DNA from 2 places in the Microbulbifer sp. SE14 genome. Region 2 is predicted to be linked to the other one. Evidence: riboswitches for the same ligand, from Rfam matches in the RefSeq annotation. Region 2 holds a riboswitch; the other holds the start of a gene.
The links. A riboswitch is a leader RNA that binds a small molecule or an ion and turns the genes downstream of it on or off. The one in region 2 is predicted to bind thiamine pyrophosphate.
Positions count from the first base shown of each region.

Region 1 (4,880 bases), on a different contig from region 2:
CACCGCGGCCGAGCTGGACGAGTCGCTGAAACTGGAGCTTCACGACCTGGCGCTGGCGGAGTATGAACTGCGCCTCAACAAGCTCTCGGAGCTTGTGCGCCAGGGCGAAGGCAAAGCTGAAATCTACCTGCCGGTGCCACAACCACCGCGCATAGACCTGCCGGAAAATACGCGCACTCCCCGGGGCAACCCGGAGGCGCCGATTACCATTGCCGTTTTCTGCTCCTACCAGTCACCGCACTGCAAGGCCATCCAGCCCGCACTGCGCCGACTGGCGGCTGAATATGTCGGGTGGGTCAAGCAAGTAATATACGACCTGCCGCTGAAGTTTCACCGCGAGGGTGTTCCCGCGGCCATGGCGGCGCGCTGCGCAGGGGAACAGGAGGCGCTCTGGAGTTACCAGGATGGGCTCTACGCATACACCGGCAAGCTCAGCGAGGATATCTACCGGCAATTGGCGGTGCAGGCAGGTCTGGAGCCGAGTGCGTTCAGACGCTGTATGCAGGCCGCGCCTTACCGGAATGAAATCAGTTCCGACGCGGCGTTTGCGTCCGATCTGGGCTTGAGAAATGTGCCGGTGGTATTTATCAACGGGCTCTATATCAAGGGGCCCCGGGAATACGACCACTATGCGATGTGGGTCGAGAAGGAACTGCGCCACCTGGGTGTCCCGAAAGGGCAGCGACACACCTGGGCCACGCGCCGACAGCCGGGCAAGGACCTGCCCGTTACGGAATTGCCCCTGGCTCTGGTGGGTGTCAGTCTGTCAGATAAGGCGGAAAACTCGAGCGCGTTGATCGAGGTGGAAGGAAGCCGGGCGACGGGTTTTCCCCGGGGTGGCGAAATTTTGCCCGGTGTGCTGCTGCGCGAGATCCACCAGAATTTTGTCGTGCTCGACAATCGCGGGGAGAGAGAAAGGCTGCCGCTGAAGGGCGAGGAGGCCACCAGGGTTCCGCTGACCGCGACGAGGGAGAGAGACGAGGAAACCCTGCGCCGCATCGAGCAGCCGCTGGGAGAGGGCAGCCGCAAGCTGGTCGAGCCATCTGGAGTCTTGCCCCTGGGGCGGGAGTGGCTGGAGCGACAGTTGCAGAATCGCGCTGCCCTGGAGAAGAAGTTCGTCGAGGCGGAGATGGAGGTGGAGGGGCACCACCTGCTGCGCCTGGAAGGAATCGCGGACAGCGAGTTCTTTACCGCGCTGGGGTTTGAGGAGAATGATGTGCTGCTGCGGGTGAACGACAGTTGGGTGCACAGCGGGCAGAACACCCTCTGGCAGGCCCTGACCAGTGGCCAGGTGGTGGACGTGGCCTTTATGCGCAACGGCCTGCCGCAGCGGCTGCAGTATGTTGTCGAGGAGCGGGGCTATTTCGAGGAGGAAAGGGAAGGGGAATCCGGTAATAGCGAACAGGATGATGCGGATTGAACCGGGCTTCGGGTATTCGAAGCCCAGTGTTCACCGTATCCGTGGTCTGGCTGGTTACTTATCCGGGTTGCCGCTCCACAACAGATCGGCCACTGTATTCTGCCCCTGAATACTGGGGTGGAAACAGTCCCCTCCATCGATATCGTCCTTGCCGAACTGGAAGGTGCCCGCGTTCAGGTTTTCCTCGCCGTTGTAGTCGGCCACCACTTCCACGCCGTTGATGCCATTATAGCTGGCAGCTTCCTCGGCGAGGATTTCGTTGTAGCGCCGCTGCGCAGCATTGATACCGGAATAGCGGGTAGCGAAGTCCTCGCCGTTCATGGTGTCGCCGTTGGTGGCTATGCGGCAGATACTGTAGCTGGACCAGATATTCTCGCAGTCAACTCCGGAATCAGAAGCCTGCTTCTCCAGGCCCGCAGCACGCAGGTCCTGTACCCGCGGCACTGAGCCCAAGAGTACCGTCGAGCCGTTGGGCAGACCCGCCACCAGCTTGTCCAGTCCGGCCTGCACCGCGGAACGCCATTCGCTCTCGCTGTATAGCGGATCGCCGCAGTTGGCCGGATCGACACAGTCGCGGTTGCAGATATCGTTGCCGCCGAGTACCACCTCCACATGGTCGGGCACTGTGGTTTGGGCCAGTATCTGGTCCGCCTGCACCGAGAAGTTGTTGTCACCGCCGCGCATCTCGGAGCCGGACTCGGCGGCATCCTTGTTGGCGGCAACATTGGGATCGAGCGCCTTGTATTTGTCGTGCACGCTGGTTACCGAATCATCCCAGCCGTCAAACCAGGAATGCTCCGGCTGGTCTCCGCCCAGCAGGCAGAACAGATCCCAAAAATAGCGATTGCGGGTACAGTCCGCGCCGAAACCCATGGTGATGCTGTCGCCGGCAGCGGTGGCCTTGGCGGGCGCCGCCGACGCCTGGCCAATGGACATGAGGCTCAGGACCACTGCTGTTACTACACCGTATTTCTTCCACATTTTGTTGTCTCCCATCCGGCTTCTGAAGAAGCCGTTTATTTTTGTCATTGCAATTCGGGTTACTACGGTGAACGCGTTGCAGTGTAATCCCCCGGCTGGTAGCGGCCTATGTGAACGAATCGGACTGATTGGTCAGTTTTCTGGATTTTGACCTGGGTTTTACTTCTGTCGCGCTATGCAACAGGCGCTGGCGCGAATTTAAATCCGGGGGAGTGGCAAAACGGGCGGGGACAGGGGCGAATTGGAAGGGGCCTTGTGAGTGGGCTCCTGTTCAAGCCAGCGGCCTTCTACTATACTCGACCACTACTTGTCGGAGTGCCTGTGGGCTGAGATCGCTGTCGCGAGATCCGTTGAACCTGATCGGGGTAACCCCCGCGGAGGGAACAAGGTCTGAAGTCGCATACATTATAAAAATGTGCGATTTTTCTCTGTCTGCCCCTGGGCGCTGCGGCGTCAACCATCCGCAAGCCACAGGGGTAAGCATGTCTGAGATCACCGAGCAGCCCAGCCGCACCGCAAAGTCCTCCCGCGCCGCCAGCCGCGATTCCGCCAAGGAATTTCTGGATAACCTCACCGCGCAGTCTTTCCCCAATTCCCGCAAGGTCTACCTGCAGGGCGGCACGCCGGATATCCGCGTGGGCGTGCGGGAGATCTGCCTCGGCGACAGCGTCGTCGGTGGCGATGAACAGAATCCGCTGCTGGAGCCCAATGCGCCACTGCGGGTCTACGACACCTCCGGGCCCTACTCGGACCCGGAATACAGGATCAATGTGCACGAGGGACTGCCCAGGCTGCGCCAGGCCTGGATAGAGGCCCGCGACGATACCGAAGTGCTCGATACCCGCCAGGCCGCCTACAGCCAGAAGCGCATGGCAGATCGGGGCCTCGACCATATCCGCTTCGAAAACCTGCCCTCGCCACGCAGGGCGAAGACGGGCCGAAATGTGTCGCAGATGCACTATGCGCGCCGCGGCATCATCACCCCGGAGATGGAATTCATCGCCGTGCGCGAGAACATGGGCCGCGCCCGGATCGCCGATGCGCTGAAGGAATCCCACTACCAGAAGGCCCGCGACGGCATCTATATCCCGGAGGAGATCACCCCTGAATTCGTGCGCCGCGAGGTGGCCGAGGGCCGCGCGATCATCCCGGCGAATATCAACCACCCGGAACTGGAGCCGATGATCATCGGCCGCAATTTCCTCTGCAAGGTCAATGCGAATATCGGCAATTCCGCGGTGACCTCCTCCATCGAGGAGGAGGTGGAGAAGCTGGTCTGGTCCACCAAGTGGGGTGCGGATACGGTGATGGACCTGTCCACCGGTGCCAATATCCACGAGACCCGCGAGTGGATTCTGCGCAACTCGCCGGTGCCCATCGGCACCGTGCCGATTTACCAGGCGCTGGAGAAGGTCGACGGCATCGCCGAGGATCTCAACTGGGAGGTGTTCCGCGATACGCTGATCGAGCAGGCGGAGCAGGGCGTGGACTATTTCACCATCCACGCCGGCGTATTGCTGCGCTATGTACCGCTGACCGCGAAGCGGGTGACCGGCATCGTCTCCCGCGGCGGTTCCATCATGGCCAAATGGTGCCTGGCGCACCACAAGGAGAATTTCCTCTATACCCACTTCGAGGAAATCTGCGAGATCATGAAGGCCTACGATGTCAGCTTCAGTCTCGGCGACGGCCTGCGCCCCGGCTCCATTGCCGACGCCAACGACGAGGCCCAGTTCGGCGAGCTGCACACCCTCGGCGAGCTGACCGAGATCGCCTGGCGGCACGATGTGCAGACCATGATCGAGGGGCCCGGCCACGTGGCCATCCACAAGATCAAGGAGAATATGGATGAGCAGCTGAAGCACTGCCACGGCGCGCCTTTCTATACCCTCGGCCCGCTGACCACGGATATTGCGCCCGGCTACGACCATATCACCTCCGGTATCGGCGCGGCCCTGATCGGCACTTACGGCTGTGCGATGCTCTGCTATGTGACTCCGAAAGAGCACCTGGGTCTACCCAACAAGGAGGATGTAAAAGAGGGCCTGATGGCCTATAAGATCGCGGCTCACGCGGCAGACCTGGCCAAGGGCCACCCCCGCGCGCAGCAGCGCGACGACGCCCTGTCCAAGGCCCGCTTCGAGTTTCGCTGGGAGGACCAGTTCAACCTGGGCCTGGATCCGGAGCGCGCGCGCACCTACCACGATGAGACGCTGCCGAAGGAATCCGGCAAGGTTGCGCATTTCTGCTCCATGTGTGGTCCAAAGTTCTGTTCGATGAAGATCACCCAGGACGTTAGGGCCTATTCAGAACAGCTGGGGGCTGCCAAGCAGGAGGCGGAGAAGGGCATGGAGGAGATGGCGATCAAGTTCAGGGATATGGGGAGTGAGATTTATCACAAGGGCTGATACTTGACCGCCACATACGGAATGCATTGGGCTTTCTACCGTCGTTCGTAGCACCGGCCCGGGCTGGTGCG
Region 1 is NZ_JCBAJA010000031.1:2,821-7,700, forward strand. Features, by position in the region: gene AC6R19_RS18460 (thioredoxin domain-containing protein) at 1-1,420, shown strand, start outside; gene AC6R19_RS18465 (SGNH/GDSL hydrolase family protein) at 1,475-2,401, opposite strand; TPP riboswitch at 2,703-2,801, shown strand; gene thiC (phosphomethylpyrimidine synthase ThiC) at 2,884-4,809, shown strand.
Region 1: linked by a shared signal. The riboswitch ahead of thiC (phosphomethylpyrimidine synthase ThiC) and the one ahead of AC6R19_RS04675 (TonB-dependent receptor) in region 2 are both predicted to bind thiamine pyrophosphate.

Region 2 (4,880 bases):
CGGTCACCTTGTGCCCCTCGGCCACGGCCAGCTGGGCCAGGCTGCCCATAAAGGTGCCGCAGATGCCTAGAATATGGATATGCATGGCGGAAATTTGTACTCCTGGAGATAGCGGCGCAAGCTTAACACGGCGTTTGACAGCAGTACTTGTCAAATACCCCAGTTTCGATGCAATTTCATCGCCATTCCATTAGACTCCGCCCCCTCATTTGCCAGCCTCAACCCCCTTGTAGGATGACCATGTCGATGAAGAACGCCTTTTATGCTCAATCTGGCGGCGTGACCGCTGTGATCAATGCTTCCGCCTGCGGTGTGATCGAAGCCGCGCGCGAGTATCACGACCACATCGGCACTGTGTACGCGGGGTTGAACGGCATACTCGGCGCCCTGCGCGAGGAACTGATCGACGTGGGCCAGGAAAGTGTGGACACCGTCACCGCCCTGCGCCACACCCCCTCCGGCGCCTTCGGCTCCTGCCGCTACAAGCTGAAGAGCCTGGAGGAGAACCGGGCCGAGTACGAGCGCCTGATCGAGGTGTTCAAGGCCCACGATATCGGCTACTTCTTCTATAACGGCGGCGGCGACTCCGCCGACACCTGCCTGAAGGTGTCCCAGCTGTCCGAGACCATGGGCTACCCCATCCAGGCCATCCACATCCCCAAGACCGTCGACAACGACCTGCCGATCACCGACAACTGCCCCGGCTTCGGCTCCGTGGCCAAGTATGTGGCCGTGTCCACCAAGGAGGCCTCCCTGGACGTGGCCTCCATGTGCGCCACCTCCACCAAGGTGTTCATCCTCGAGGTGATGGGCCGCCACGCCGGCTGGATCGCCGCCGCCGGCGCCCTGGCCCAGGAAGAGGAAGGCGATGCGCCGCATATCATCCTGTTCCCGGAAGTGGCCTTCGACAGGGAGAAGTTCCTGGCCAAGGTGCAGCAGACCGTGGATGAGAAGGGCTACTGCGTGATCGTCGCCTCCGAGGGCGCCCAGTACGCAGACGGCACCTTCCTCGCCGACGCCGGCACCACCGATGCCTTCGGCCACAAGCAGCTGGGCGGCGTGGCGCCGACCCTGGCCAATATGATCAAGAGCGAGCTGGGCCTGAAATACCACTGGGCCCTGGCCGACTACCTGCAGCGCGCCGCGCGCCATATCGCCTCCGCCACCGACGTGGCCCAGGCCTACGCCGTCGGCCGCGCGGCGGTGGAAATGGCGGTGGCCGGCAAGAACGCCATCATGCCCGCGATAGTGCGCGACGCCGGCCCCGAGTACGGCTGGTCCGTGGGCGAAGCGCCGCTGTCCGAGGTGGCCAACGTCGAGAAGATGATGCCGCGGGAATACATCAGCGAGGACGGCTTCGGCATCACCCGGGCCGGCCGCGACTACCTGCTGCCGCTGATCCAGGGCGAGGACTACCCGCCCTACAAGGATGGGGTGCCCCAGTACGCGAAGCTGAAGAAGGTATTGGTGGAGAAAAAGCTGAGAGACGGTTTCGACGTATAAGCGGTTGCAACCGCACCGGTTCAGAGAGAAAGCCCCGGCAGTGATGCCGGGGCTTTTTCGTTGCAGCAGCCAATCGCAGAACTAACCCTCCCCAGTTTGGTACTGTTCAACTGCAGCCTTTGTCAGTTTCCGCTCCCTCCCACATCTGATACCATCGCGCCCGCAAAACCTAAGGGGTGGCTTACGCCTGAGATGCCGGCGGATCTGAAAGATCCCCTGTGCAAACCCTTGAACCTGATCCGGTTAATACCGGCGTAGGAATAGGTACATATCCAATCATCCTCTTCGCGTCGCACACCGGGTCTCTTTCACTCCTGTTTCCCCCGAGAGAGAGCCATGAATCAAGCAATCAGAATAAAACCGCTGAGTTGGTGGATCGGCCTCGCCGGCTGCGTGACCGGTGCCGTCACCGCTACATCGGCAAGTGCCGAAACGGCGGGGCTGGAAGAGGTCGTGGTCACCAGCCAGTTCCGCGATACCGCACAGCTGGACACGCCCACCAGCGTCAGCGTGTTCGACGAAAAGGCCATTGCGGCCCGCGGCGCGCGCAATCTCGAACAACTGCTCAACCTGGCCCCCAATGTGAATTTTTCCAGCGGTGCGTCGCGGGGGCGCTTCGTGCAGATCCGCGGTATCGGCGAGCGCAGCCAGTTTATCGACCCGGTCAATCCGTCGGTGGGCCTGCTCATCGACGGTATCGACTTCACCGGCCTGGGCCTTGCAGCCAGCACGCTGGATATCGACCAGGTGGAAATCCTGCGGGGACCCCAGGGCACCGTCTATGGTGCCAACGCCCTGGCCGGCCTGATCAGCATGAGCAGCCAGGCTCCCGCTCCCGATCCGATGGCAAAGGTGTCCGCCGAGATCGCCGAATACGGCAGCCATACCCTGACCGCAGTCTCCACCGGCCCGCTGACCGACAAGCTGGCCTACCGCCTCGCCGCACAAAACCAGCAGTCCGACGGCTATATTCAAAACCGCTACCTGGGCCGCGACGACACCAACAACATCGATGAATCGGTCGTGCGCGGCAAGCTGCGCTATCGGGCCCGGGACGATCTGCAGCTGGACTTTTCACTGCTCTATCTCGACGCCGACAACGGCTACGATGCCTTTTCCCTCGACAATAGCCGCAACACCCTGTCCGACCAGCCTGGCCGGGATACCCAGGAGACCCTGGCGGGCGCCGTCAGCGGCCTGTGGACCGGCAACGGGGCGTTCACCCTCGAGTCCGTTTTCAGTTTCGCCGGCTCGGATACCGGGTACGGCTACGACGAAGACTGGACCCATCCGGGCTTCCACCCCGACGGGTACAGCTCCACCGACAACTACCAGCGCGACAGGGACAACCTGAGTGCCGACATCCGCTTTATCTCCACCGAAGAATCCCGATTGTTCGGCGACAGCACCGGCTGGGTGGCCGGCGTGTACCTGCGCCGGGAAGAGGAGGCCCTGGCGCGCAACGGCAGTTTCAGCAGCCAGTTCGATACTGAAAACGCCGCACTCTACGGCCAGTTGAGGAGCACACTCAGCGACAGGCTCGACCTGGTGACCGGCCTGCGGCTGGAGCGGCGCAACGCCGATTACGCCGACTCCCTGGCAGTCGCCGCCGATACCGGCGAAAACCTATGGGGCGGCAATATCACCCTGGAGTACGGCCCTGCGGACAATACGCTGATCTACGGCACCATTTCCCGCGGCTACAAGGCCGGTGGTGTCAACGGGCGGATCATTTCAGCCTCCGCGAGCAACCCGCTGATCGGAAGCGAGGTTTTCGAATTCGATACCGAGCATATGCTCAATTACGAACTGGGTATCAAAGGCAGCTGGCTCGACAAGCGCCTGCAGGCCCAGGTGGCCGCTTTCTACCAGGACCGCAGCGACGTCCAGGCCAAGCAGTCCATCTTCAATCCCGACGACTTTTCCTTCGACGACTTCCTCACCAATGCAGCGGGCGGAAAAACCACCGGCCTGGAAGCGGAGGTGAATTACCTGGCCGGCGACGCCCTGCGCCTGTTCGCCGCTGCGGGCTGGCTGGACGCGGAGTTTGAGCACTTCACCAGCAGCTCCCACGTGGATGCCAGGGATGATTACAACGGTCTCGTACTGGCGCCGGTGGACCTGGACGGCCGCGACCTGGCCCACGCGCCCAACTACCAGTTCTTTACCGGCGCCGAGTACGCCTTGACCGCGAACCTGGTCCTGCGCCTGGAAATGGAAGGCAAAGACGCCTTCTACTTTTCCAACAGCCACAATGAGAAGTCCACCGCCTACGAGCTGGTCAACGCCCGCCTCACCTACCGCGGCAACAACTGGGACCTGTCCCTGTGGGGCAGGAACCTGACCGACGAGGACTACTACACCCGGGGTTTCTACTTCAGCAACCAGTTCGGCAACAACCCTGCCAATGGTTACGCGCCGGAGGCCTACTACCAGTTGGGCGAGCCGCGGATTGTGGGAGTCTCCGGCAGCTATACCTTTTAAACGGTTATCGAGGAGTAAAGCCCGGTGAAACTGTCGGTAGTGCCGTAGGGTGCGCCGTGCGCACCAGCCCAGGACTGACGCGCGTTTCAGGCCTGTTGGTGCGCACGGCGCACCCTACGACCTCAGCGCCATTCGCACAAGACTGGAGTAAAAATCGTGAAACTGTCCGTAGAAATCAGCATGTACCCGTTAAAGGACGAGTACATTCCCCCGATCCAGGATTTTATCGAGCGCCTGAACCGCCATCCGCAGTTACGGGTCATCACCAATACCATGAGCACCCAGGTGTTCGGCGACTACGACCTGCTGATGGACACCCTGAAAACGGAGATGCGCGCGTCCTACCAGAAGTTCGGCCGCGCCATTTTTGTCTGCAAGTTTATCGACGGCGACCTGAGCCCGGAGACGGCCGATGTCTAGCACCCAAGTCCGCGATGCCATCGCCAGCGCATTTGCAGCCATGTCCCTGTGGGAACTGGCCGCGGTGATTCTCGCGCTGGCCTATCTGCTGCTGGCGATGCGGGAGAAGATCAGTTGCTGGTATGCGGCCTTCGCCAGCACGGCGATCTATCTGGTGCTGTTCTGGGATGTCAGCCTGCTGATGGAGTCCGCCCTGCAGGTTTTTTACCTGCTGATCGCCATCTACGGCTGGTGGCAGTGGAAAAACGGGCGCGCCGGCCGGCGGGAACTGCATATTCACCGCTGGTCGACGGCAAGCCACCTCACCGCCATATCCATCGTGGGTGTATTGACCCTGGTGTGCGGCTACCTGCTGCAGAAGTACACCGGTGCGGCATTGCCCTACCTCGACTCCTTCACCACCTGGGGAGCGGTCGTTACCACCTATATGGTCACGCGCAAGGTGTTGGAGAACTGGCTCTACTGGATCCTGG
Region 2 is NZ_JCBAJA010000004.1:135,962-140,841, forward strand. Features, by position in the region: gene mpl (UDP-N-acetylmuramate:L-alanyl-gamma-D-glutamyl-meso-diaminopimelate ligase) at 1-85, opposite strand, end outside; gene AC6R19_RS04670 (6-phosphofructokinase) at 241-1,503, shown strand; TPP riboswitch at 1,666-1,781, shown strand; gene AC6R19_RS04675 (TonB-dependent receptor) at 1,840-3,987, shown strand; gene AC6R19_RS04680 (hypothetical protein) at 4,144-4,407, shown strand; gene pnuC (nicotinamide riboside transporter PnuC) at 4,400-4,880, shown strand, end outside.